DNA from 3 places in the Streptomyces sp. NPDC088762 genome. Region 2 is predicted to be linked to each of the others. Evidence: riboswitches for the same ligand, from Rfam matches in the RefSeq annotation. Region 2 holds a riboswitch; each other region holds the start of a gene.
What was found. Region 2 has a riboswitch for cyclic di-AMP ahead of ACIP5M_RS32740 (transglycosylase family protein). Riboswitches for the same ligand answer to the same signal wherever they lie in the genome.

Region 1 (7,474 bases), on a different contig from region 2:
TGATCTGGTCGGGGTCGCCGAGCAGGGCGTTCATCCGGTGCTGTTCCTCGGCCGGCATGCCGAGCCCGCGGTCCTCCACCTCGACCGCGATCCCGGCGGTGACCCGTTCGGCGCGCAGCACCACGTCGGTGTCGGGGGCGGAGAACACGGTGGCGTTCTCGACCAGTTCGGCCAGCAGGTGCACCACGTCGGCCACGGCGTGGCCGCGCACGCTGCCGCCCGCCGGGGGCACGACCTTGACCCGTGTGTACTGCTCCACCTCCGCCACCGAGGAGCGCAGGACCTCGCTGAGGTCGATCGGCCGGGTCCACTGGCGGCGGGAGGCGGCGCCGCCGAGCACCGCGAGGTTCTCGGCGTGGCGGCGGATGCGGGTGGCGAGGTGGTCGACGTGGAAGAGCTCCTTGAGCAGGTCCGGGTCCTCGACCGTGTCCTCCAGATCGTCCAGGAGCGAGATCTCCCGGTGGACGAGGGACTGCAGCCGGCGGGCGAGGTTGACGAAGACCTCGACCTTGCGTTCGCTGTCGGAGGGAGCCGCGGGACCCGCCAGCCGTAGGAGGGTGGCGTGGGCCTGTTCGCGGGCGCCGCGCAGCTCCTGCGAGAGCAGCCAGAACTCGTCCACCCCGACCGGATCCGCCCCGAGGGGCGCCGCCCCCGGGCCGCCGCGCAGCGGGCGGGGCGGGGTTTCGCCGCGCTCCAGCCGCTCGGCGGCGGTGCGCAGCTCCTGGCGTCCGCGGACGCTGGAGCGGCGCAGCGCCTCGCACCGGTCCCGGACGGCCTTGGCGGCGCGCTCGGCTCCGAGCAGGGCCGCCGCGAGGGCGCCGACGACGAGCAGCGCACAGCCCGTGAGCACCGGCCAGAGCCGGGCGTCCCGCTCGCCCGCTCCGCCGCCGAGCTGGAGGGTGAAGATGACCGCGGCGGCGCCGCTCAATCCGGCGGCGAGGGTGGGCAGTACGGCTGCGCGGACCAGCTGGGGGCGTATCTGCCGGGCCGGACCGGTGACGGCGTGCCTCGACGGGGTGTGTCTCGTCGGGGTGTGTCTCGACGGGGCGTGTCTCGTCGGGGCGTGGCGGGCGGCGCGGAGTCCGGACATCGGCGTCCTCGGTACGTGGGGCCCGGCCCCAGCGATCCCGGGGTCCGGTGTTGATCACCGGATACCCACGCTAGACCGCACCGTCCTGCCCTGGACCGCCAGTTGGGGAAGTTCGCGGGGGTGCTTCCCGCTCCCGGTGGAGCGCTCGTACGGGCGGCCGAATCCACCGGGGCGCCTGCGGCGGGCTCGGCGGAGTGCGGGGGCGGCCGTGATGCGCCGTAGCCGCCTGGTCGCCTGCGGCGGGCTCGGCGTGCGGGGCGGGGGTCGGAGCGCGGGGCGGTGGCTCCGGACTCGGTGCCACGACGGCGGGGGCGGCCGGGCGGTTTCGGCGGGGCCGGGTGCGGGGCGGTTTCGGCGGGGCCGGGTGCGGGGCGGTTCCGGCGGGGCCGGGTGCGGGGCGGTTCCGGCGCGGCCGGGTGCGGGGCGGTTCCGGCGGGGCCGGGTGCGGGGCGGTTCCGGCGGGGCCGGGTGCGCGCCGGGGCACCTCCTCGGGCGCCGAACGTGGCCAGGGAGTGGGCAGTTCTGCGGGACAGTGTTCGGCACCCTGCGGGGGCGCCCCGCCACACACCCGGCCCCGCCGGAACCTGGGGGTGGGACCTTGCCAGGGCGCCCCGGCGCGCCGGACCTGGCGGTGTGAGCCGCGTTGGGAGCCTCTGCGCGGGACCGGGGCCGCTGGGAGGTGGGGGTGTGAGCCGGGTCCGGGGTCGGGGGCTACGTGGCGACGGCTTCCGGTTCCTCCTGGGTGGCGGGGTGCGGCTGCTGCGGGATCGGGGGCAGGGGCGGCGTCGGGTTCGTCGGGGTGGCCGCTGCGAAGGGGCGCCACCACGGCTTCGCCGGGGCCTGCGCGCTGCCCGGCTCGAACGGCTCGCCCGGAATGGGCAGGGCGACCGCCGCCCCGGCCTCCTCGGCCGCGGCCAGGGTGCCCTCACCCGGCTCTTCCCACGGGTGCGGGGCCAGGTTGAAGGTGCCCCAGTGGATCGGCAGCATCGTGCCGTGCGGGACGCCGCCCTGGAGGTCGAGGTGGGCGCGCATGCCCTCCTCGGGCGTCATGTGGATGTCGGGCCAGTACTCCGAATACGCGCCGATCTGGATCATCGTCGCGTCGAAGGGCCCGTGCTGGGCGCCGATCTCCTTGAAGCCGGGGAAGTAGCCGGTGTCCCCGCTGTGGTAGATCCGGTGCTCGTCGCCGGCGACCACCCACGAGGCCCACAGGGTGTGCTGCTGGTTGCGCAGTCCGCGGCCGCAGAAGTGCCGGGCCGGGGTCGCGGTGAGCGAGAGGCCGGCGACCTCGGTGGTCTCGTTCCAGTCCAGCTCGCGCAGCCGGCCGGCCGGAACGCCCCAGCGCTCCAGGTGCGCGCCGACTCCCAGCGGGACGGCGAAGACCGTGTCCGTACCGGCCAGGTCCTTGATCGTGGGGAGGTCGAGGTGGTCGTAGTGGTCGTGCGAGATGACCACGACGTCGACCTTGCCCAGGGAGGCCAGCGGCACCGGTACGGGGTGCAGCCGCTTGGGGCCCGCGAAGGGGAAGGGGGAGCAGCGCTCGCCCCACACCGGGTCGAAGAGGACGCGGCGGCCGTCGATCTCGGCGAGCACGCTGGAGTGGCCCATCCAGGTCAGACGCAGTCCGCTCGCCGGCGGCTTCGCCAGCTCGGCGAGGGTGGTCGGGTACACGGGGATCGGCGCGCCGGGGCTGCGCCTGACGCGCTGCTCCTTCTGGAAGTAGATCTTGGCGAACTCCTTCATCGACCCCGAGGGCCTGGTCCGGGCACCGACCGGATTCTGGAAGACGCCGTCGGCGAAGTTCGGCGAGCGGCGGATCCGCTCCAGCCGGGCGCCGGACGGGTCCGCGCCGAAGGCTTCGGGCCGCAGGGCACGCAGCCGCGGACGCAGGGGACTGGAGCCGGTCAAGGCGCCTCCTGGGAGGAAGGGGTCGGGATGGTCGTCGGTCTACGACCATCCCAACGCACACGTGCCCCGAAGGATTCCGCTTGCGGCCCCCGGTCCGGTTACAGCGGGAGCAGGTCCGGCCGCTTCGCCTCGACGTGGTCCCCGGAGGACTCCCCGCGCAGCCGCCGGCCGATCCACGGCACCAGGTGCTCGCGCGCCCACTGGATGTTGTCCCGGGTCACGTCGACCGAGCCGCGCGGCCGTTGCGGCGGCCACGGCTGGTCGGGGTCGGTGGGCACCTCGAGCCCGAGCACCTGCGCGGCGCGCAGCGCGACCCGCGTGTGCCCCTCGGGCGACAGGTGCAGCCGGTCGGCGTCCCACGCCCGCCGGTCCTGTACGGACTTCAGCGACCAGAGGTCGAGCACCGGGCAGTCGTAGCGGTCGGCGATGGCGCGGACGTGCGCGCTGTACGTCGCCACCTTGCCCCGGAGGTGCTTGAGGACCGGCACGCCCCTGGTGTCGAAGCCGGTGGTGATCATGACCCGGCCGACCGCCCCGGTGAGGTCGGCGACGGCGGCCTCGAACCGCTCCGCCACGTCGTCGGGGTCGCTGCCGGGCCGGATGATGTCGTTGCCCCCCGCGCAGAAGCTCACGAGGTCCGGGGCGAGCTCCTTGGCCCGCGGCACCTGCTCGGCCACGATCTGGTCGAGGAGCCGGCCGCGCACGGCCAGGTTCGCATAACGGAAGTCGTGCTCGTCGCGCTGGTCGGCCAGGAGCACGGCGAGCCGGTCCGCCCAGCCGAGATAGGAATCCCCGGGCCCCGGGTCCCCCACCCCTTCGGTGAAGCTGTCCCCGATCGCCGCGTACGAGCCGATGGTCTTGAGTGTCGTCGTCGTCGCTGCCACGACGACATCCTTCACTCCCGTAACCAACCTACGCCAACGTAATGCGGGGTTGACGGGCCGTGATCTATACCACCCGGGGGATAAGGAATAAGTACACGTGAGGCCGGGACCCCCCTCGGGCCCCGGCCTCACGTGTGTCCGCGCTTCCGACGGCGGGTGCCGTCAGATGGTGACGCCCTTGGAGCGGAGGTAGGCGAGCGGGTCGATGTCCGAGCCGTAGGACGGGCCGGTGCGGATCTCGAAGTGCAGGTGCGGGCCCGTGGAGTTGCCGGTGGAGCCGGAGAGGCCGATGCTCTGGCCGGCGGTGACGCTCTGGCCCACCGAGACGGCGAGCGAGGAGAGGTGGCCGTACTGCGAGTACTTGCCGTCCTCGTGCCGGATGACGACCTCGTTGCCGTACGAGCCGCCCCATCCGGCGGAGACCACGGTGCCCGCGCCGACGGCCTTGACGGTGGTGCCGGAGCTCGCGATGAAGTCCACGCCGGTGTGGTAGCCGGAGGACCACATGGCGCCGGGGGTCTTGTACTGGGTGGAGATCCCGCCGCCCACCGGTGCCACGAAGCCGCCGGCGGCGGGGGCCCCGGCCACCGTGGACGAGCCGGTGCTCTCCGGCTTCTGTGCCTGCCTCGGCTCCGGGGCGGGGGCGGCCGGCGCGTCCTGCTCGTCGGCGGAGCCCTCGTCGGGGGCGGCCTCCTCGGCGGCGCCCTCGGCCGGGGCGGGAGCCTCGGCGGGGGCGGGAGCCTCGGCGGGGGCGGGCTCGGCGGCCGGGGCGGCCTCGCCCTTCGCGCCGAGCGTCAGCTTCAGGCCGGGGTGGATCAGGGAGGGGTTGCTGCCGACGGCCTCGCGGTTGTCGGCGTACAGCTGCTCCCAGCCGCCGGACAGGTGGCGCTCGGCGGCGATCACGGAGAGGCAGTCGCCCGGCACGACCGTGTACACGGTCGACGCGGCCTGCAGCGCGGCCGGGACCTGCGGCGCCGCCGCGGGGGCGGCGGCGGGGACCACCGCGGGCGCCGGGGCCGCGGCGCCGGCCGCGTGGGCGCCGGCGGCACCCAGGAGCGGCAGCGCGAAGGCGGCGCCGCCGGTGCCCGCGGCAGCGAAGCCGCGGGATATCGAAAGGGACTTGGGGCGGCGGTGCTTACCCTTTGCAGGCATGGTGAATTCCTCTCCGGCGCCTGCGAGGTGAGCTGTCGGGTTCGGACTGGAGATGTCCGGTCGTACATGAACGGACCATGTAGGACTTCACCCCTAGCCGGCCCGGAATCGGAGATCCGGATCGGCGGCTTACCTGGGTTCCCCCGCTCCTGCCGCGCGTGTGAATGGTCGGGTGCGGTTCCCGGGCGGCGGCAGGATTCGGCGGTCCACCCGGATCGATCGCGAAGGTAATCGAGTTCGGCCGCGCGTAACAAGCCATGAATTTCCTGACGGAATCACAGGAATGAGGGACCGGCGGAATTCCGGTCACCCTGTGTCCATTCCCCACCGCCAACAACCGCCCCGGCCGGGCCATTCGGCTTTAGCGATCAGGCACTCACGGTCACCGTATGATCTGGCTCACGGGGACGTGCCCGATCTCGCCTCCGCTCATGGCAAGTTGGCGCCAAACAGTGTAATTCGGACACCTACGACGAAGCGGAGGAGTTCCTTGACCCAGCAGATACCCCCGGCCCCGCCGGTGCGTCCGCAGCCGGAGCCGGAGCTGACCGGAGTGCGCAATTTCCGCGATGTGGGTGGATTGCCGACATCCGACGGACGGCGGGTCGCTTCGGGACGACTGTTCCGAAGCGGACATCTCGCACATGCCACCGAAACCGATGCGGAATTCCTCGGTTCGCTCGGCCTCCACACCGTCTTCGACTTCCGCAACGAGGCCGATCACGCCCTGGAGGGGCCGGACGTCACGCTGCCCGGCGTGCGCAACGTCAACATCCCGCTGTCGGATCCGGCCGACGGCCGGGAGTTCTGGAAGCTGGTCCGCGACGGCGACCTCGACCAGCTCCGCTCGCTGCTGGGCGACGGGAAGGCCGCGGCGCGGATGGCGAACTCGTACCGGCGGATCATCAGGCACCGCACCGCCGAGCACAGCCGGGTGGTGCACGCCCTCGCCGAGGACAGCGTCCCGGCCCTGCTGCACTGCGCGGCCGGCAAGGACCGCGCGGGCCTGTCGATCGCCGTCACGCTGCTCGCGCTCGGCGTCCCGCGCGAGGCGATCGTGGCGGACTACCTGGAGTCGAACGCCCCGCACAACCGCTACCGCGTCCGGCGCACCAGCCAGACGGCCGAGGCCCGGTCCCCCGAGGTGATGGAGCTGCTCGCGCCGCTCTTCGACGCCCGCGCCGAGTACCTGACGGCCGCCTTCGACACCATCGACGAGCACTGGGGCGGGGTGGAGACCTACCTCGCCGAGGGCCTCGGGCTCGCGCCCGAGACCCTCGGCCGGCTCCGCGAGAGGCTGCTGGACTGACGCCGGTGGAGCAGGCCGTCAGGCGTGGAGCGGGCCGTCAGGCCCTCACCGGTTGCCGACGGCCTGCTTCACCAGCGTTCTGCCGAAGTCCCACATCAGCCCCGAGCCGCCGTGCGCCTCGTCCATGACCTCGCGGAAGGCACCGACGAACCGGTCGACGTCCCGCTCGTCCACGATCAGCGGCGGAATGAGCTTGATGACCTCCAGGTGGTCTCCGGACACCTGGGTGAGGATCCGGTGCTTCTGGAGCAGCGGCACCACCACCATCTGCGCGAAGAGCCCCTTGCGGGCCGCCTGGAGCATGGTCCACCGGCTGCGCAGCCCCAGCGAGGACGGCCGGCCGAACTCGATGCCGATCATCAGCCCGCGCCCCCGCACCTCGTGCAGCAGCTCGTACTCGTCCACCAGGGCCGCGAGCCGCCCGCGCAGCAGGTCGCCCATCGCCCGCGCGTTGGCCACGACCTCCTCGTTCTCCATGACCGACAGCACCGCCAGCCCGGCCGCCATCGCCTGCGCGTTGGAGCCGAAGCTCGCCGAGTGCACGAGCACCCGGTCCATGGAGGAGTAGACCTTCTTGAAGATCCAGTCCCTGCCCAGGGTCGCGCCGACCGGCACGTAGCCGCCCGACAGGGCCTTGGCCACGCACACCAGGTCCGGCTCCACGCCCGGCTCGTACTGGTACGCGTAGAAGTCCCCCGTCCGTCCGAGGCCCGTCTGCACCTCGTCCGCGATCAGCAGCGCCTTGTGCCGGCGCAGCAGCTCCTGCGCGGCGGACAGGAATCCGGGCTGGGCGGCGAGCACCCCCTTGCCCTGGATGGGTTCGACGACGAAGGCGGCCACGTCGCCGCGCGCCAGCTCCCGCTCCAGGGCGGCCAGGTCGCCGAGCGCGATCTTCGTGTCGGGCAGCAGGGGCGCGAAGCCGTCCCGGAAGCCGGCTTCCCCGTTCACCGAGAGCGAGCCCGTGGTGAGCCCGTGGAAGGCGTGGTCGCAGTAGAGGATCCTGGGGCGCCCGGTGGCGTACCGGGCGAACTTCAGGGCGGTCTCCACCGCCTCGGTGCCGCTGTTGCCGAAGAAGACCCGGTCCAGGTGCGGGCTGTACGAGAGCAGTTTCTCGGCCAGCAGACCGGGCAG
Region 2 (7,474 bases):
GAGCGCGGCGAAGAGCCGGTCCCGCTGGCGCTCCATGTCCTCGAAGGAGGCCGGGAACAGTTCACGGACTTCGGGGTTGTGCCAGAAGAGGTGGGAGTAGAAGTACTTGACCGCGTGCTCGGCCCGTCTCTCCACCACCGCGAAGCTGCTTTTCAAGATCCTCACATCCACAAAACCGAAAGTAGGAATGTCGGACAAGGTGAGGTCAAGTGACGGCGGATCTACGGACAGCCGCGACGAAGCGGGCAAATGGGATGGGGGTCGTATGCCGGGATACGGTCATCAGGTGCACGAGCAGACCCCCGAAGCCCCCGCCGACTCCCCTTCCCCCCAGGGCCCGACCCTGTTCGACTGGGAGTTCGCGACCGACCCCTACCCGGCGTACGCATGGCTGCGCGAGCACTCCCCGGTGCACCGCACCAAGCTCCCGAGCGGGGTCGAGGCCTGGCTGGTGACCCGGTACGCCGATGCCCGCCAGGCCCTCGCCGACCAGCGGCTCAGCAAGAATCCGGCGCACCACGCCGAGCCCGCCCACGCCAAGGGCAAGACGGGGATCCCGGGGGAGCGCAAGGCCGAGCTGATGACGCACCTGCTCAACATCGACCCGCCGGACCACACCCGGCTGCGGCGGCTGGTGTCGAAGGCGTTCACCCCGCGCCGGGTCGCCGAGTTCACCCCCAGGGTGCAGGCGCTGACCGACCACCTCATCGCGCAGTTCGAGCAGGAGGGGGAGGCCGACCTCATCCACGAGTTCGCCTTCCCGCTCCCCATCTACGCCATCTGCGAGATGCTCGGCGTACCGCGCGAGGACCAGGACGACTTCCGCGACTGGGCCGGGATGATGATCCGGCACGGCGGAGGTCCGCGCGGCGGGGTCGCCCGCTCGGTCAAGCAGATGCGTACGTACCTCGGCGAGCTCATCCACCGCAAAAGGGATGATCTGGGCGATGACCTGATCTCGGACCTGATCCGCGCGAGCGACCACGGCGACCACCTGACGGAGGGTGAGGCCACCGCGATGGCCTTCATCCTGCTCTTCGCCGGCTTCGAAACCACGGTCAATCTGATCGGAAACGGGCTGCATGCCCTTTTCATGAACCCGGATCAGCGCGAGCGCCTCCAGCTCTCGCTCGCCGCCGGCGAGAGCGGCCTGCTGGAGACCGGGATCGAGGAGCTGCTGCGCTACGACGGCCCCGTGGAGCTGGCCACCTGGCGGTTCGCCACCGAGCCGCTGACCCTCGGCGGGCAGTCGATCGCCGTCGGAGACCCCGTCCTGGTCGTCCTCGCGGCCGCCGACCGGGACCCGGCCCGCTTCGCCGAACCGGACACCCTCGACCTCGGGCGCACGGACAACCAGCACCTCGGGTACGGGCACGGCATCCACTACTGCCTGGGCGCTCCGCTCGCGCGGCTCGAAGGACAGACGGCGCTTGCGACTTTGCTCACGCGTCTGCCGGATCTGGAACTCGCCGTTCCGTCGGAAGACCTGCGCTGGCGCGGCGGACTGATCATGCGTGGCCTGCGCACTCTTCCCGTGCGCTTCACACCCCGAAACATCTGAGGGCTGCCTGACCGGGAGTCAGTTTCCGGTCGAACTTGTGACATGCGTTCGAAGGCCGCTAGGTTCTGCCGTTACCCCGCCGTTATGCGAAAGGTGCAGCCTCATGCTTCCCGGGAACGGCCGCCACAGACGCCCCCGCCAGATCCCCGCGATCGTCGTCACCGCCGGAGTCACCGGCTCCGCGCTGGCCCTGCCGCTGCTCGCCGCCACAAGCGCGAGCGCGGCGGACACGTCCACGTGGGACAAGGTCGCCGAATGCGAGAGCGGCGGCACGTGGAGCGCCAACTTCGGCAGCGGATCGTACGGCGGACTCCAGTTCACGCAGGAGGAGTGGCAGAACGCCGGCGGGCTCGACTTCGCCGAGCGGGCCGACCTCGCGAGCCGCTCGCAGCAGATAGCCGTGGCCGAGCGGGTGCTGGCCTCGAAGGGCCCGCAGGCATGGCCGCTGTGCGCGGCGTCGGCCGGACTGGACGCCCAGGGCCCCGCCGCGCAGGTGGACCCCGGACTGCCCGGCGGCTCCCACTCCGTCAGCCCCTCGCCGTCCCGCCCCGACGACTCCGTGCCCGTCACCGGACACGACAGGCCCACCGACTTCGGAGCCCCGAGCCGGCCGGCCCCGAGCCCGTCCGAGAGCCCGTCGTTCACGCTCCCCGACGGCCCCCTCGGCCCCTCCCTCGGCCTGCCCGTCATGCCGTCGCCGGACGACCCCACCCCCGCCCCGACGCTTCCCGTGGTCCCCGCCGACCCGACCGCCCCTCCGGCCACCCCCGCCGACCCGACGGCCCCGGTGCTCCCCGGCGGCCCGACCACGGACCCGGTGGACCCCACCGCCCCTCCGGCGACCCCGGCCGACCCGACGGCGCCCGCGACCCCCGGTCTCACCCCCGGCCCGACGGCCCCCGGCGCCCCGGCCGAACCCACCGCCCCCGCCGACCCGTCCGCCGCCCCGGCCGAGGGCAGCGGCAAGCACCGCGGCGCGCCCGCCGCCGAGACTCCCGCCGCGTCTGACACCGCGTCGACACCCACCTACACGGTGCAGGCGGGCGACAGCCTGGTCACCATCGCGGATGCCAAGGGGGTCAAGGGCGGCTGGAACGCCCTCTACCAGGCCAACGAGCAGGTCATCGGCCAGGACGCCGATCTGATCAAGCCCGGCCAGAATCTGGATCTAACCCTGTAATAGGGGCACTTCGGGCACCCGGAAAGGCGCGATTGTCGGTTTTCTGTAAGTGAGACATGTGTCTCTTCCGGTCAACTGGCGTGTCTCGCCCCGGAGCTGGCGCAAACCCCGTCCTCACCTGCGCAAACGTGTGCACGAGGGACGCAAGTAGGGGCGGTTTCCCCCCGATGTCGCTTGTTGAACATCGGGGGGAGGCCTGTCTACCTTCTGAATCGCCCGCCACCGCGGGCTCCTTCGACCGCATCGCCGAATCCTGCCGGCGGACGGGGGGAACAGTCGTCGCGTCAAGCGCCGAAGGCAGGAGCGGGGGAACCAAGGTAGGCGCCGGGAGCGGCCGTTGAAAGACGGTCACGCCACCGGCTAGGGGTTAAGCCGTGCGCAAGGTCGCACGACCGGGCAACTCACTCGCCCGAACCCGACAGCTCACCTCGTAGGCGTCGGTGAGGAGAAACCTCATGCTGCTTTCCGGCAAGGGCAAGCACCGTCGCGGCTCCAAGGCCGTCCGCATCGTCACGCTCGCCGGTGTCGCCGGTGTCGCCGTCGCCGCCCCGCTGATGGCCGCCGGCTCCGCCAGCGCCGCGACCGCCTCCGAGTGGGACCGCGTCGCGCAGTGCGAGTCCGGTGGCAACTGGGCCATCAACACGGGCAACGGCTACTACGGCGGCCTGCAGTTCTCGTCCTCCACGTGGGCCGCGTACGGCGGCAAGGCCTACGCCCCGCAGGCCAACCAGGCCTCGAAGTCGCAGCAGATAGCCATCGCCGAGAAGGTCCTCAAGGGCCAGGGCAAGGGCGCCTGGCCGTCCTGCGGCGTCGGCCTGTCCAACTCCTCGTACAACGGCGGCGCGGCCGAGACCCCCGCCAAGCCGAAGACCGAGACGAAGAAGACCGAGCAGAAGGCCGCTCCGAAGAAGACGGAGCAGAAGGCCGCGCCCAAGCGGGAGACCCCGCGCACCGAGGCCCCGGCCACCACCCGCTCCGAGCGCGCCGAGGCCCCCAAGACCGGCAACGGCTCCTACGAGGTCAAGGCCGGCGACACCCTGGGCGCCATCGCCGACGCCAACGGCGTCAAGGGCGGCTGGGAGAAGCTCTTCGAGCTGAACAAGGACATCGTCTCCGACGCCGACCTGATCTTCCCGGGTCAGAAGCTGAACCTCAGCTGAACCCTGCGGCATCAGCCGCACTCCCCACCGCCCGGCGCGTCTCCCCCCACGCGCCGGGCGGCGGCGTTCTCCCCCGGGGCGACCGGCAGATGACCGGCGGGCGACGGATGATCAAGAGCCCTATGTCAGGGAACAGGGGTATTCGGACCCTTTTTCGTCCCAGGACCCGGGCGGTCGGCGGGCCGAGTGCCCGGATCCGGTTAGGCTCTAGGCGGCGGGGCCATCCCACGGCCTGACGCCACCGCACACCCAGCGTCACATCCCAGAAGGAGATGCTCGTGCCGTCCATCGACGTCGTCGTAGCCCGGGAAATCCTGGACTCCCGAGGCAACCCCACGGTCGAGGTCGAGGTGGGCCTCGACGATGGCAGCACCGGCCGTGCTGCAGTTCCGTCCGGCGCCTCCACCGGTGCATTCGAGGCCATCGAGCTCCGTGACGGTGACCCCAACCGTTACATGGGCAAGGGTGTCGAGAAGGCCGTCCTCGCCGTCATCGAGCAGATCGGGCCGGAGCTCGTCGGCTACGACGCCACCGAGCAGCGCCTGATCGACCAGGCCATGTTCGACCTGGACGCCACGGACAACAAGGGCTCGCTCGGCGCGAACGCCATCCTCGGCGTCTCCCTCGCCGTCGCGCACGCCGCGTCCGAGGCCTCCGACCTCCCCCTGTTCCGCTACCTCGGCGGTCCGAACGCGCACCTGCTGCCCGTTCCGATGATGAACATCCTCAACGGTGGGTCGCACGCCGACTCCAACGTCGACATCCAGGAGTTCATGATCGCCCCGATCGGCGCGGAGTCCTTCTCCGAGGCGCTGCGCTGGGGTGCCGAGGTCTACCACACCCTCAAGAAGGTCCTGCACACCAAGGGCCTGTCCACCGGTCTCGGTGACGAGGGCGGCTTCGCCCCGAACCTGGAGTCCAACCGCGCCGCGCTCGACCTCATCGTCGAGGCCATCAAGCAGGCCGGCTACACCCCGGGCAAGGACATCGCGCTCGCGCTCGACGTCGCCGCGTCCGAGTTCTACAAGGACGGCAAGTACGAGTTCGAGGGCCAGTCCCGCTCGGCCTCCGAGATGACCGACTACTACGCCGAACTCGTCGAGGCGTACCCGCTGGTCTCCATCGAGGACCCGCTGTTCGAGGACGACTGGGCCGGCTGGAAGACCGTCACCGAGCGCCTGGGCTCCAAGGTCCAGATCGTCGGCGACGACCTCTTCGTCACCAACCCGGAGCGCCTGGCCCGCGGCATCGAGGAGGGCTCCGCGAACGCCCTGCTCGTGAAGGTGAACCAGATCGGTTCGCTGACCGAGACCCTCGACGCCGTCGAGATGGCCCAGCGCAACGGCTTCAAGTGCATGATGTCGCACCGCTCCGGCGAGACCGAGGACGTCACCATCGCCGACCTCGCCGTCGCCGTGAACTGCGGCCAGATCAAGACCGGCGCCCCGGCCCGCTCGGACCGCGTCGCCAAGTACAACCAGCTGCTGCGCATCGAGGAGATCCTCGACGACGCCGCGGTGTACGCCGGCCGCAGCGCGTTCCCGCGCTTTCGGCCCGCGAACTGATCGAGCACAGTAAGGGCTAATCAGGTCTTGCTTCCGTACGTCCCCGCACTCGGTCCCGTACCGTGTGCGGGGACGTAGTGCGTAGTGCGGACACAGGGGAGGCGGGACCAATGGCCGGGAACCGGGATCGGTTCTCCACCTTCTCCACGGCGACCAGGCTCAAGCAGCTCGGCGAGCGGACCGCCGCCCATGTCTACCGCTCGCAGTCGCGCCGCCAGGTCCGCCGCAGCCGGCTCACCGGCCGCGCCGCGCTCCTGGTGCTCGTGCTCTGTACGCTGGTCGTCGCCCTCGCGTATCCGATGCGCCAGTACGTGTCCCAGCGCTCGGAGATCGCGGAGCAGCAGCGGGCCGCCGCCACCGCGCGGGACCGCCTGGAGCGGCTCCGCGACGAGAAGGCCCGCTGGCAGGACGACGCCTACGCGGAACAGCAGGCGCGCAAGCACCTGCACTTCCTGCGTCCGGGGGAGACCGGCTACATCATGACCGACCCCGGGGCACAGGGTCCCGAGCGCCACCGGACCGGCCGGGCCGGCTCCGACCGCCCGTGGTACTCCAACGTCTGGGACGGCGTCGACAAGGCCGACCGCCCCGGCGACTGAACCAGTTCCACCCGTCATAGAACCGCGAACGAAGAGACTCCCTCCAGGCATGCAGACGCCCCCGCCCCAGACCGACCGGACCGAGCCGACCGACGCGGACATCGAGGCGTTCGAGCAGCAGCTCGGCCGCCCGCCGCGCGGGCTGCGCGCCATCGCCCACCGCTGCCCCTGCGGTCAGCCGGACGTGGTGGAGACCGCCCCGCGGCTCCCCGACGGCACCCCCTTCCCGACGCTGTACTACCTCACCTGCCCGCGCGCGGCCTCCGCGATCGGCACGCTGGAGGCCAACGGCGTGATGAAGGAGATGCAGGCCCGCCTCGCCGAGGACCCGGAACTCGCCGCCGCCTACCGGGCCGCGCACGAGGACTACATCCGGCGCCGCGACGCGATCGAGGTGCTCCAGGGTTTCCCGAGCGCCGGCGGCATGCCGGACCGGGTGAAGTGCCTGCACGTGCTGGTCGGGCACTCCCTGGCCGCGGGCCCGGGCGTGAACCCGTTCGGCGACGAGGCCCTGGCGATGCTGCCGGAGTGGTGGGCCAAGGGCGCCTGCGTCACCCCGTGCGCGGAGAAGAAGGAGTCCGGGGCGTGATCCGGGTCGCCGGCATCGACTGCGGTACGAACTCCATCCGGCTGCTCGTCGCCGACTACGACCCGGCCACGGGCGAACTGGTCGAGCTGGACCGCCGGATGATCATCGTCCGGCTCGGGCAGGGCGTGGACAAGACCGGCCGCCTCGCCCCCGAGGCCCTGGAGCGCACCTTCGCCGCCTGCCGCGAGTACGCGCAGGTCATCAAGGAACTCGGCGCCGAGCGGGTCCGTTTCGTGGCCACCTCCGCCTCCCGCGACGCCGAGAACCGGGACGAGTTCGTCCAGGGCGTACTCGACATCCTGGGCGTCGAGCCCGAGGTGATCTCCGGCGACCAGGAGGCCGAGTTCTCCTTCACCGGCGCCACCAAGGAACTCACCGCGCACGAGCACCTGGAGCGCCCGTTCCTGGTGGTGGACATCGGCGGCGGTTCCACGGAGTTCGTGGTCGGGGACGACCACGTGCGCGCCGCCCGGTCCGTGGACGTGGGCTGCGTCCGCATGACCGAGCGTCACCTGGTCGTCGACGGGGTCGTCACCGATCCGCCGACCGAGGCGCAGGTCGCCGCCGTACGGGCCGACATCGAGGCGGCCCTGGACTTGGCCGCCGAGACCGTCCCGCTGACCGAGGCCCGCACGCTCGTGGGCCTGGCCGGGTCGGTGACCACGGTCGCCGCCATCGCGCTCGGGCTGCCGGAGTACGACTGGTCGGTGATCCACCACTCCCGGATCTCCTACGACCAGGTCCGCGAGATCAGCGAGCGGATGCTCACGGCCACGCACGCCGAGCGCGCGGCGATCCCCGTCATGCACCCGGGCCGGGT
Region 3 (7,474 bases), on a different contig from region 2:
AGCAGGCGCCCCGCGGAGGTCACCACCCCCACCTCGGCCCGCGCCGTCGCCAGGACCTGCGAGACGATCAGGTCGTGCTTGGCCCGCTTGCCGTCGGCCTCGGGCAGCGGCTCACCGGTGACGGTGCGTGCCAGCAGGCCCGTCGAGGACAGCAGGACGCGGCACGGGTCGTCCGCGACCTCCAGCGGAACCGCCGCCACCGTGGTGCCCGCCGACTCCAGCAGGACCGTACGGCGCTCGGTGCCGAACTTCTTCGCGACCGCCGCCAGTTCCGTGGAGACCAGCTTGCGCAGCTCGGTGTCCGACTCCAGGATCCCGGTCAGCTCGTCGATCTCGCCGGTCAGCCGGTCGCGCTCGGACTCCAGCTCGATCCGGTCGAAGCGGGTGAGCCGGCGCAGCGGGGTGTCCAGGATGTACTGGGTCTGGATCTCGCTCAGCGAGAAGCGTTCGATGAGCCGCTCCTTCGCCTGCGCGGAGTTGTCGCTGTCCCGGATGAGCCGGATGACCTCGTCGATGTCGAGCAGGGCCACCAGCAGGCCCTCGACCAGGTGCAGGCGGTCGCGGCGCTTGCCGCGGCGGAACTCGCTGCGCCGCCGGACGACCTCGAAGCGGTGGTCGAGGTAGACCTCCAGCAGCTCCTTGAGCCCCAGCGTCAGCGGCTGCCCGTCCACCAGCGCCACGTTGTTGATGCCGAAGGACTCCTCCATCGGCGTCAGCTTGTACAGCTGCTCCAGGACGGCCTCCGGGTGGAAGCCGTTCTTGATCTCGATGACCAGGCGCAGGCCGTGCGAGCGGTCGGTGAGGTCCTTGACGTCGGCGATGCCCTGCAGCTTCTTCGAGCCGACCAGGTCCTTGATCTTCGCGATGACCTTCTCGGGGCCGACCGTGAAGGGCAGTTCGGTGACGACCAGGCCCTTGCGGCGCGCCGTCACGTTCTCCACGGTCACCGTGGCGCGGATCTTGAAGGTGCCGCGGCCGTTCTCGTAGGCGTCCTTGATGCCCGACAGGCCGACGATCCGGCCGCCAGTGGGCAGGTCGGGACCCGGCACGAAGCGCATCAGCGCCTCGAGGTCCGCGTGCGGGTAGCGGATCAGGTGACGGGCGGCCGCGATGACCTCGCCGAGGTTGTGCGGGGGCATGTTCGTGGCCATGCCGACCGCGATCCCGGAAGCGCCGTTGACCAGCAGGTTCGGGTAGGCGGCGGGCAGCGCCACCGGCTCCCGCTCCTGGCCGTCGTAGTTGGCGGTGAAGTCGACGGTGTCCTCGTCGATCGACTCCGTCATCAGCGACGTGGCGTCGGCCATCTTGCACTCGGTGTAACGCATCGCCGCCGGCGGGTCGTCGTTGCCGAGCGAACCGAAGTTGCCGTGGCCGTCGACCAGCGGAAGCCGCATCGAGAAGGGCTGGGCCATGCGCACGAGGGCGTCGTAGATCGACGCGTCGCCGTGCGGGTGCAGCTTGCCCATGACCTCGCCGACGACACGGGCGCACTTCACGTAGCCGCGGTCGGGGCGCAGCCCCATCTCGTTCATCTGGTACACGATGCGCCGGTGCACCGGCTTCATGCCGTCGCGGGCGTCGGGCAGGGCGCGGGAGTAGATCACCGAGTACGCGTACTCGAGGAAGGAGCCCTGCATTTCGTCGACGACGTCGATGTCGAGGATCTTCTCCTCGAAATCCTCCGGCGGCGGGGTCTTCGTGCTGCGGCGGGCCATCGCTGCGCGGCTCCTTAACCAAGAATGGGTGTGCTGGGGGTCTGACTGCGGACCATTGTGGCCCGAGGCACCGACAACGCCGACTCCGACCCCGGGGGTCCCCCCAGACGGACTCTGGGGGAGTGACCCGGGAACTTATCCGGCAACCGACGCGCTTGCATACAGTGGCAGGTCTGACAGAAATCTCTGCATCGCGATCGAAGGGACCACATGCCCATGGGTCACACGGCCACCGCCCAGGCCGGCTCCGGCGGCCTGACAGCGACCGAGCACCGGCTGGCCAACGGCCTGCGCGTGGTGCTCTCCGAGGACCACCTGACCCCGGTCGCCGCGGTCTGCCTCTGGTACGACGTCGGCTCGCGTCACGAAGTCAAGGGCCGTACCGGCCTGGCTCACCTTTTCGAGCACCTGATGTTCCAGGGCTCGGCGAGCGTCCCGGGCAACGGGCACTTCGAACTGGTCCAGGGCGCCGGCGGCTCCCTCAACGGCACGACCAGTTTCGAGCGCACCAATTACTTCGAGACGATGCCGACGCACCAGCTGGAGCTCGCGCTCTGGCTGGAGGCGGACCGCATGGGCTCGCTGCTGGCGGCCCTGGACGAGGAGTCCATGGAGAACCAGCGCGACGTCGTCAAGAACGAGCGCCGCCAGCGGTACGACAACGTCCCCTACGGCACCGCGTTCGAAAGGCTGACCGCGCTGGCGTACCCCGAGGGCCACCCGTACCACCACACCCCGATCGGCTCCATGGCCGACCTGGACGCGGCCTCGCTGGAGGACGCGCGCGCCTTCTTCCGTACGTACTACGCGCCGAACAACGCGGTGCTGTCCGTGGTCGGCGACATCGACCCGGAGAAGACGCTCGCCTGGGTCGAGAAGTACTTCGGCACCATCCCCGCGCACGACGGCAAGCAGCCGCCCCGCGACGGTGCGCTGCCCGACATCATCGGCGAGCAGCTGCGCCAGGAGATCGTCGAGGAGGTCCCGGCGCGTGCGCTGATGGCCGCCTACCGGCTCCCGCACGACGGCACCCGCGAATGCGACGCCGCGGACGTGGCGCTGACCATCCTGGGCGGCGGGGAGTCCTCGCGGCTCCACAACCGCCTGGTACGCCGCGACCAGACGGCCGTCGCGGCCGGCTTCGGGATGCTCCGCCTGGCCGGCGCGCCCTCGCTGGGCTGGCTGGACGTCAAGACCTCCGGCGGGGTCGAGGTGCCCGACATCGAGGCGGCCGTGGACGAGGAGCTCGCGCGGTTCGCCGCCGAGGGCCCCACCGCCGAGGAGATGGAGCGCGCCCAGGCGCAGCTGGAGCGGGAGTGGCTGGACCGGCTGAGCACGGTGGCCGGCCGCGCCGACGAACTCTGCCGCTTCGCGGTCCTGTTCGGCGACCCGCAGCTGGCGCTGACCGCAGTGCAGCGCGTCCTGGACATCACCGCAGAGGAGGTGCAGGCCGTGGCCGCGGCCCGGCTGCGCCCGGACAACCGCGCGGTGCTGGTGTACGAGCCGCTGGCCGGCGCCGCCGACGAGCACGCCGAGAACGACGAGAACGAGGGGGCGGAGCAGTGAGCGACACCGCAGCCGTCACGATGACCTTCCACCCGCGGCCGCAGGCCGGCGAGCCGCAGCCGTGGGCCTTCCCGGCCCCCGACCGCGGCTCCCTGCCCAACGGCCTGACCCTGCTGCGCTGTCACCGCCCCGGCCAGCAGGTCGTCGCCGTCGAGGTCAACCTCGCCGCCCCGCTCGACGCGGAGCCCGAGGGCCTGGACGGCGTCGCGACCATCATGGCCCGCGCGCTGTCCGAGGGGACCGACAAGCACTCCGCCGAGGAGTTCGCGGCCGAGCTGGAGCGCTGCGGCGCCACCCTCGACGCGCACGCCGACCACCCGGGCATCCGGGTCTCCCTGGAGGTGCCGGCCTCCCGCCTGCACAAGGCGCTGGGCTTGCTCGCCGAGGCGCTGCGCGCCCCCGCCTTCGCCGACGCCGAGGTCGGCCGGCTGGTGCGCAACCGGCTCGACGAGATCCCGCACGAGCTGGCCAACCCGCAGCGCCGCGCCGCCAAGCAGCTCTCCAAGGAGCTCTTCCCGGCCTCCCTGCGGATGTCCCGCCCGCGCCAGGGCACCGAGGAGACGGTCTCCCGGATCGACTCCGCGGCCGTACGCGCCTTCTACGAGGCCCACGTGCGCCCCGCCACCGCCACCGCGGTGGTCGTCGGCGACCTGACCGGGATCGACCTGGACGCCGTACTGGCCGACACCCTGGGCACCTGGACGGGCAACTCCGCCGAAGCCCTGCCCGTGCCGCCGGTGACCGCCGACGACACCGGCCGCGTGGTCATCGTGGACCGGCCCGGCGCGGTCCAGACCCAGCTGCTGATCGGCCGCATCGGGCCCGACCGGCACGACCGGGTCTGGGCGGCCCAGGTGCTCGGCACCTACTGCCTGGGCGGCACCCTCACCTCCCGCCTGGACAAGGTGCTGCGCGAGGAGAAGGGCTACACCTACGGCGTGCGCGCCTTCGGCCAGGTGCTCCGCTCGACCGCCGACGGCAAGGGCGCCTCGATGCTCGCCATCAGCGGCTCGGTGGACACGCCGAACACCGGCCCGGCGCTGGAGGACCTCTGGAAGGTGCTGCGCACCCTCGCGGAGGGCGGCCTGACCGACGCCGAACGGGACGTGGCGGTGCAGAACCTGGTGGGCGTGGCCCCGCTGAAGTTCGAGACGGCCGCCTCGGTGGCCGGCACGCTGGCCGACCAGGTCGAGCAGGAGCTGCCGGACGACTACCAGTCCCGGTTGTACGCGCAGCTCGCCGCGACCGGGACGGTGGAGGCGACTTCGGCGGTCGTGGCCGCCTTCCCCGCGGACCGGCTGGTCACGATCCTCGTGGGCGACGCCTCGCAGATCGAGGCACCGGTGCGGGCGCTGGGGATCGGCGACGTGAGCGTCGTCACGAACTGACGTACCGACGGGCGTCCAACTGACGTACCTCCGAAGGCCAATTGGCGTTCGGCGTGAGGGGTTCCGGTGGCTTGCTCCACCGGAACCCCTTTTGTCCGTTTGGCGGCATGGTTGATCGTATGGGGTGTGGCGTACGCAACAAAAGCGCGTCTCTGTTTGGCGATTGACTGATGATCCGCCTAGCGTCGGCCGTGCTGTCCGTCAGTTGTGCCAGCCGCATCCGCGGCACCGGGCAGCGATCGCCGAGTCCCCGTCAGGCGCGAGCCTGGGGAGCCGGGGACCCACATCAGTCCCTGGGGTGAATCGGACCGCCTCGCAAGAGGAGGCCCGTAGGAGACCTTCCTGCTCCGAACCCGTCAGCTAACCCGGTAGGCGAGAGGGAAGGAAAGGATCAGCCCCTTCATGGCGTTTGGCAGTCGTGCCGCCGGTAAGCACCGTGGTTCCAGTCGTCTGAGCCGCAAGACCGCCGGTTACGCCGGCATCGCCGCCCTCGCCACCACCGGCGTCGTCGGCACCCTGGCCGCCCCGGCCTTCGCCGCGGACAGCGGCAGCGGCAACTCCACCCAGGACAACGCGCTCGGCGCCGTCGTCGTCGCCGACGAGCTCGCCGGTGACATCGAGGACCAGGCCGCGTCCCAGCAGCGCGCCGCCGAGCACGCCGCCGCCCAGGCGCAGGCCGAGGCCGACGCCAAGCAGCGGGCCGCCGAGGCCAAGCGCCTCGCCGAGGCCAAGGCGAAGGCCGAGCGCGAGGCCGCCGAGCGCGCCGCCCGCGAGGAGGAGCGCAAGCGCCTCAACACCTTCGTCGCCCCGGTCGACGGCTCGTACGTCAGCACGCAGTACCACGCGGGCGGCGGCATGTGGTCCTCCGGCAGCCACACCGGCATCGACTTCCACGCCGCCTCCGGCACCTCCGTGCACGCCGTGGGCGCCGGCACGGTCGTCGAGGCCGGCTGGGGTGGCGCGTACGGCAACAACGTCGTCATCAAGCACAACGACGGCACCTACACCCAGTACGGGCACATGTCCTCGCTGAGCGTCTCCGTCGGCCAGCAGGTCACCCCGGGCCAGCAGATCGGCCTGTCGGGCTCCACCGGCAACTCCAGCGGCCCGCACCTCCACTTCGAGGCCCGCACCGGCGCGCAGTACGGCTCGGACATCGACCCGGTCGCGTACCTGCGCTCGCACGGCGTCAGCCTCTGACCCGAAGGCGCCCGCGTACGCGCACGGCACCGCCCCCGTCTCCACCCAAGGCCCCGGCTCCCCGAGCCGGGGCCTTGGGCGTTGTCCGCGTGCAAATGTTTCGTATTTTCGACCGCTCTCGGAAATTGTCGTGTGTTGCAATAGAGTCGCAGCACGCGCACGCGTGACCAATGAGGGTGAGAGTCGGAAATAGGCGGAGGTTCGGTCTTGCGTATTCCTGCGCACGCGGTATGCACGGCAATTCGCGATGACATCGTCTCCGGGGTCTTCCAGCCGGGCAGCAGGCTCACGGAGGAGGTGCTGGCCCGCCGCTACGGCGTCTCCCGCGTACCCGTCCGCGAGGCACTGCGCACCCTGGAGTCGGAGGGCTTCGTCACCACGCGGCGCCACGCCGGTGCCTGCGTGGCCGAGCCGACGGAGCAGGAGGCCGCCGACCTGCTGGAGCTGCGGATGCTGCTGGAACCCCTCGCCGCGGCCAGGGCCGCCCGGCGGCGCACCGAGGCCCACCTCAAAGTGCTGCGCGGGCTGGTCAGGCTGGGCCAGGAGCGGGCCAGGCGGGGGCAGGGGGAGGACCTGCGGTCCCTGGGCGGCTGGTTCCACGAGACCCTCGCCCAGGCCTCCGGGAGCCCCGGGCTGATCGCGCTGCTGACCCAGATGCGGCACAAGGTCGCGTGGATGTACGTGGTGGAGGCGCCGGCCCGGCCGGTGGAGTCCTGGGCGGAGCACGGCGCGATCGTGGACGCGGTGGCGCGCGGGGACGCCGAACGGGCCCGGGCGCTGACGGCCGTGCACGCGGACCGGGCGGCGGGGGCGCACCGGCCGCGGCTCCGGCCGGTGGTGAGCACTTCGCAACCTGCCGTAAACACGTCGGGCGGCCGGCATTAACAAAGGCCGTATACAAAGGACCGGTATCGGTGCGAATTCGCCGCCCGGCCCTGCCCTGTTCCTGAAGGGCGCGAATTCCCGCGGCCGTATCCGGCGGAATTCCGGCACCGCCTGCGTCCCGCCCGGCCGGATATGACGCGAGCAGTATTTCTGCCCGACCGGATCCTCGGGCCCCATTCCGTCGCGGAAACAGCGGAGCCGTGGTCCCCGGAGTTCCCGGGGCCACGGCTCCGCCGCCCGCACTGCGTGGGGTCGAACCCGACCCGAAGGGTCAGACGGTCTCGGGGAGCTCCTCGAGACCCTCGGCGACCAGCTTCGCGAGGCGGTCCAGCGCCACCTCGGCACCCTCGGCGTCGGACGCGAGGATGATCTCCTCGCCGCCCTGGGCGCCCAGGCCCAGCACCGCGAGCATGGACGCGGCGTTGACGGGGCTCCCGTCGGCCTTGGAGATGGTCACCGGGACGCCGGAAGCGGTCGTCGCACGGACGAAGATCGAGGCGGGACGAGCGTGCAGGCCCTCGGCCCAACCGACGTTGACGCGGCGCTCTGCCATGGTGATGCCCTTCAGGTTCTTACGGTTGTCTAGACCAGTCTCTCACGACGCTCCGAATGCTCCGACCGACCTTCGGCCCGGACCGTCCGCCGTTCGGCCTTCCCCAGCTTGCACTGATTTGCTCCAGCTTGTCTCATGCGCCGCGCAGGAGCTATCCGGCCGGTCAT

Region 1: linked by a shared signal. The riboswitch ahead of ACIP5M_RS11685 (peptidoglycan DD-metalloendopeptidase family protein) and the one ahead of ACIP5M_RS32740 (transglycosylase family protein) in region 2 are both predicted to bind cyclic di-AMP.
Region 3: linked by a shared signal. The riboswitch ahead of ACIP5M_RS21380 (M23 family metallopeptidase) and the one ahead of ACIP5M_RS32740 (transglycosylase family protein) in region 2 are both predicted to bind cyclic di-AMP.

Annotation. Positions count from the first base shown of each region.
Region 1 is NZ_JBIVKT010000004.1:28,764-36,237, forward strand. It holds gene ACIP5M_RS11670 (ATP-binding protein) at 1-1,090, opposite strand, end outside; gene ACIP5M_RS11675 (MBL fold metallo-hydrolase) at 1,802-2,998, opposite strand; gene ACIP5M_RS11680 (SGNH/GDSL hydrolase family protein) at 3,097-3,882, opposite strand; gene ACIP5M_RS11685 (peptidoglycan DD-metalloendopeptidase family protein) at 4,045-5,034, opposite strand; cyclic di-AMP (ydaO/yuaA leader) riboswitch at 5,039-5,248, opposite strand; gene ACIP5M_RS11690 (tyrosine-protein phosphatase) at 5,525-6,343, shown strand; gene ACIP5M_RS11695 (aspartate aminotransferase family protein) at 6,389-7,474, opposite strand, start outside.
Region 2 is NZ_JBIVKT010000021.1:81,111-88,584, reverse strand. It holds gene ACIP5M_RS32755 (globin domain-containing protein) at 1-138, opposite strand, end outside; gene ACIP5M_RS32750 (cytochrome P450) at 287-1,561, shown strand; gene ACIP5M_RS32745 (transglycosylase family protein) at 1,665-2,741, shown strand; cyclic di-AMP (ydaO/yuaA leader) riboswitch at 3,021-3,193, shown strand; gene ACIP5M_RS32740 (transglycosylase family protein) at 3,197-3,901, shown strand; gene eno (phosphopyruvate hydratase) at 4,174-5,466, shown strand; gene ACIP5M_RS32730 (septum formation initiator family protein) at 5,577-6,065, shown strand; gene ACIP5M_RS32725 (DUF501 domain-containing protein) at 6,115-6,654, shown strand; gene ACIP5M_RS32720 (exopolyphosphatase) at 6,651-7,474, shown strand, end outside.
Region 3 is NZ_JBIVKT010000009.1:127,751-135,224, forward strand. It holds gene ACIP5M_RS21365 (DNA topoisomerase (ATP-hydrolyzing) subunit A) at 1-1,715, opposite strand, end outside; gene ACIP5M_RS21370 (M16 family metallopeptidase) at 1,932-3,281, shown strand; gene ACIP5M_RS21375 (M16 family metallopeptidase) at 3,302-4,669, shown strand; cyclic di-AMP (ydaO/yuaA leader) riboswitch at 4,900-5,059, shown strand; gene ACIP5M_RS21380 (M23 family metallopeptidase) at 5,072-5,869, shown strand; gene ACIP5M_RS21385 (GntR family transcriptional regulator) at 6,077-6,754, shown strand; gene ACIP5M_RS21390 (HPr family phosphocarrier protein) at 7,026-7,307, opposite strand.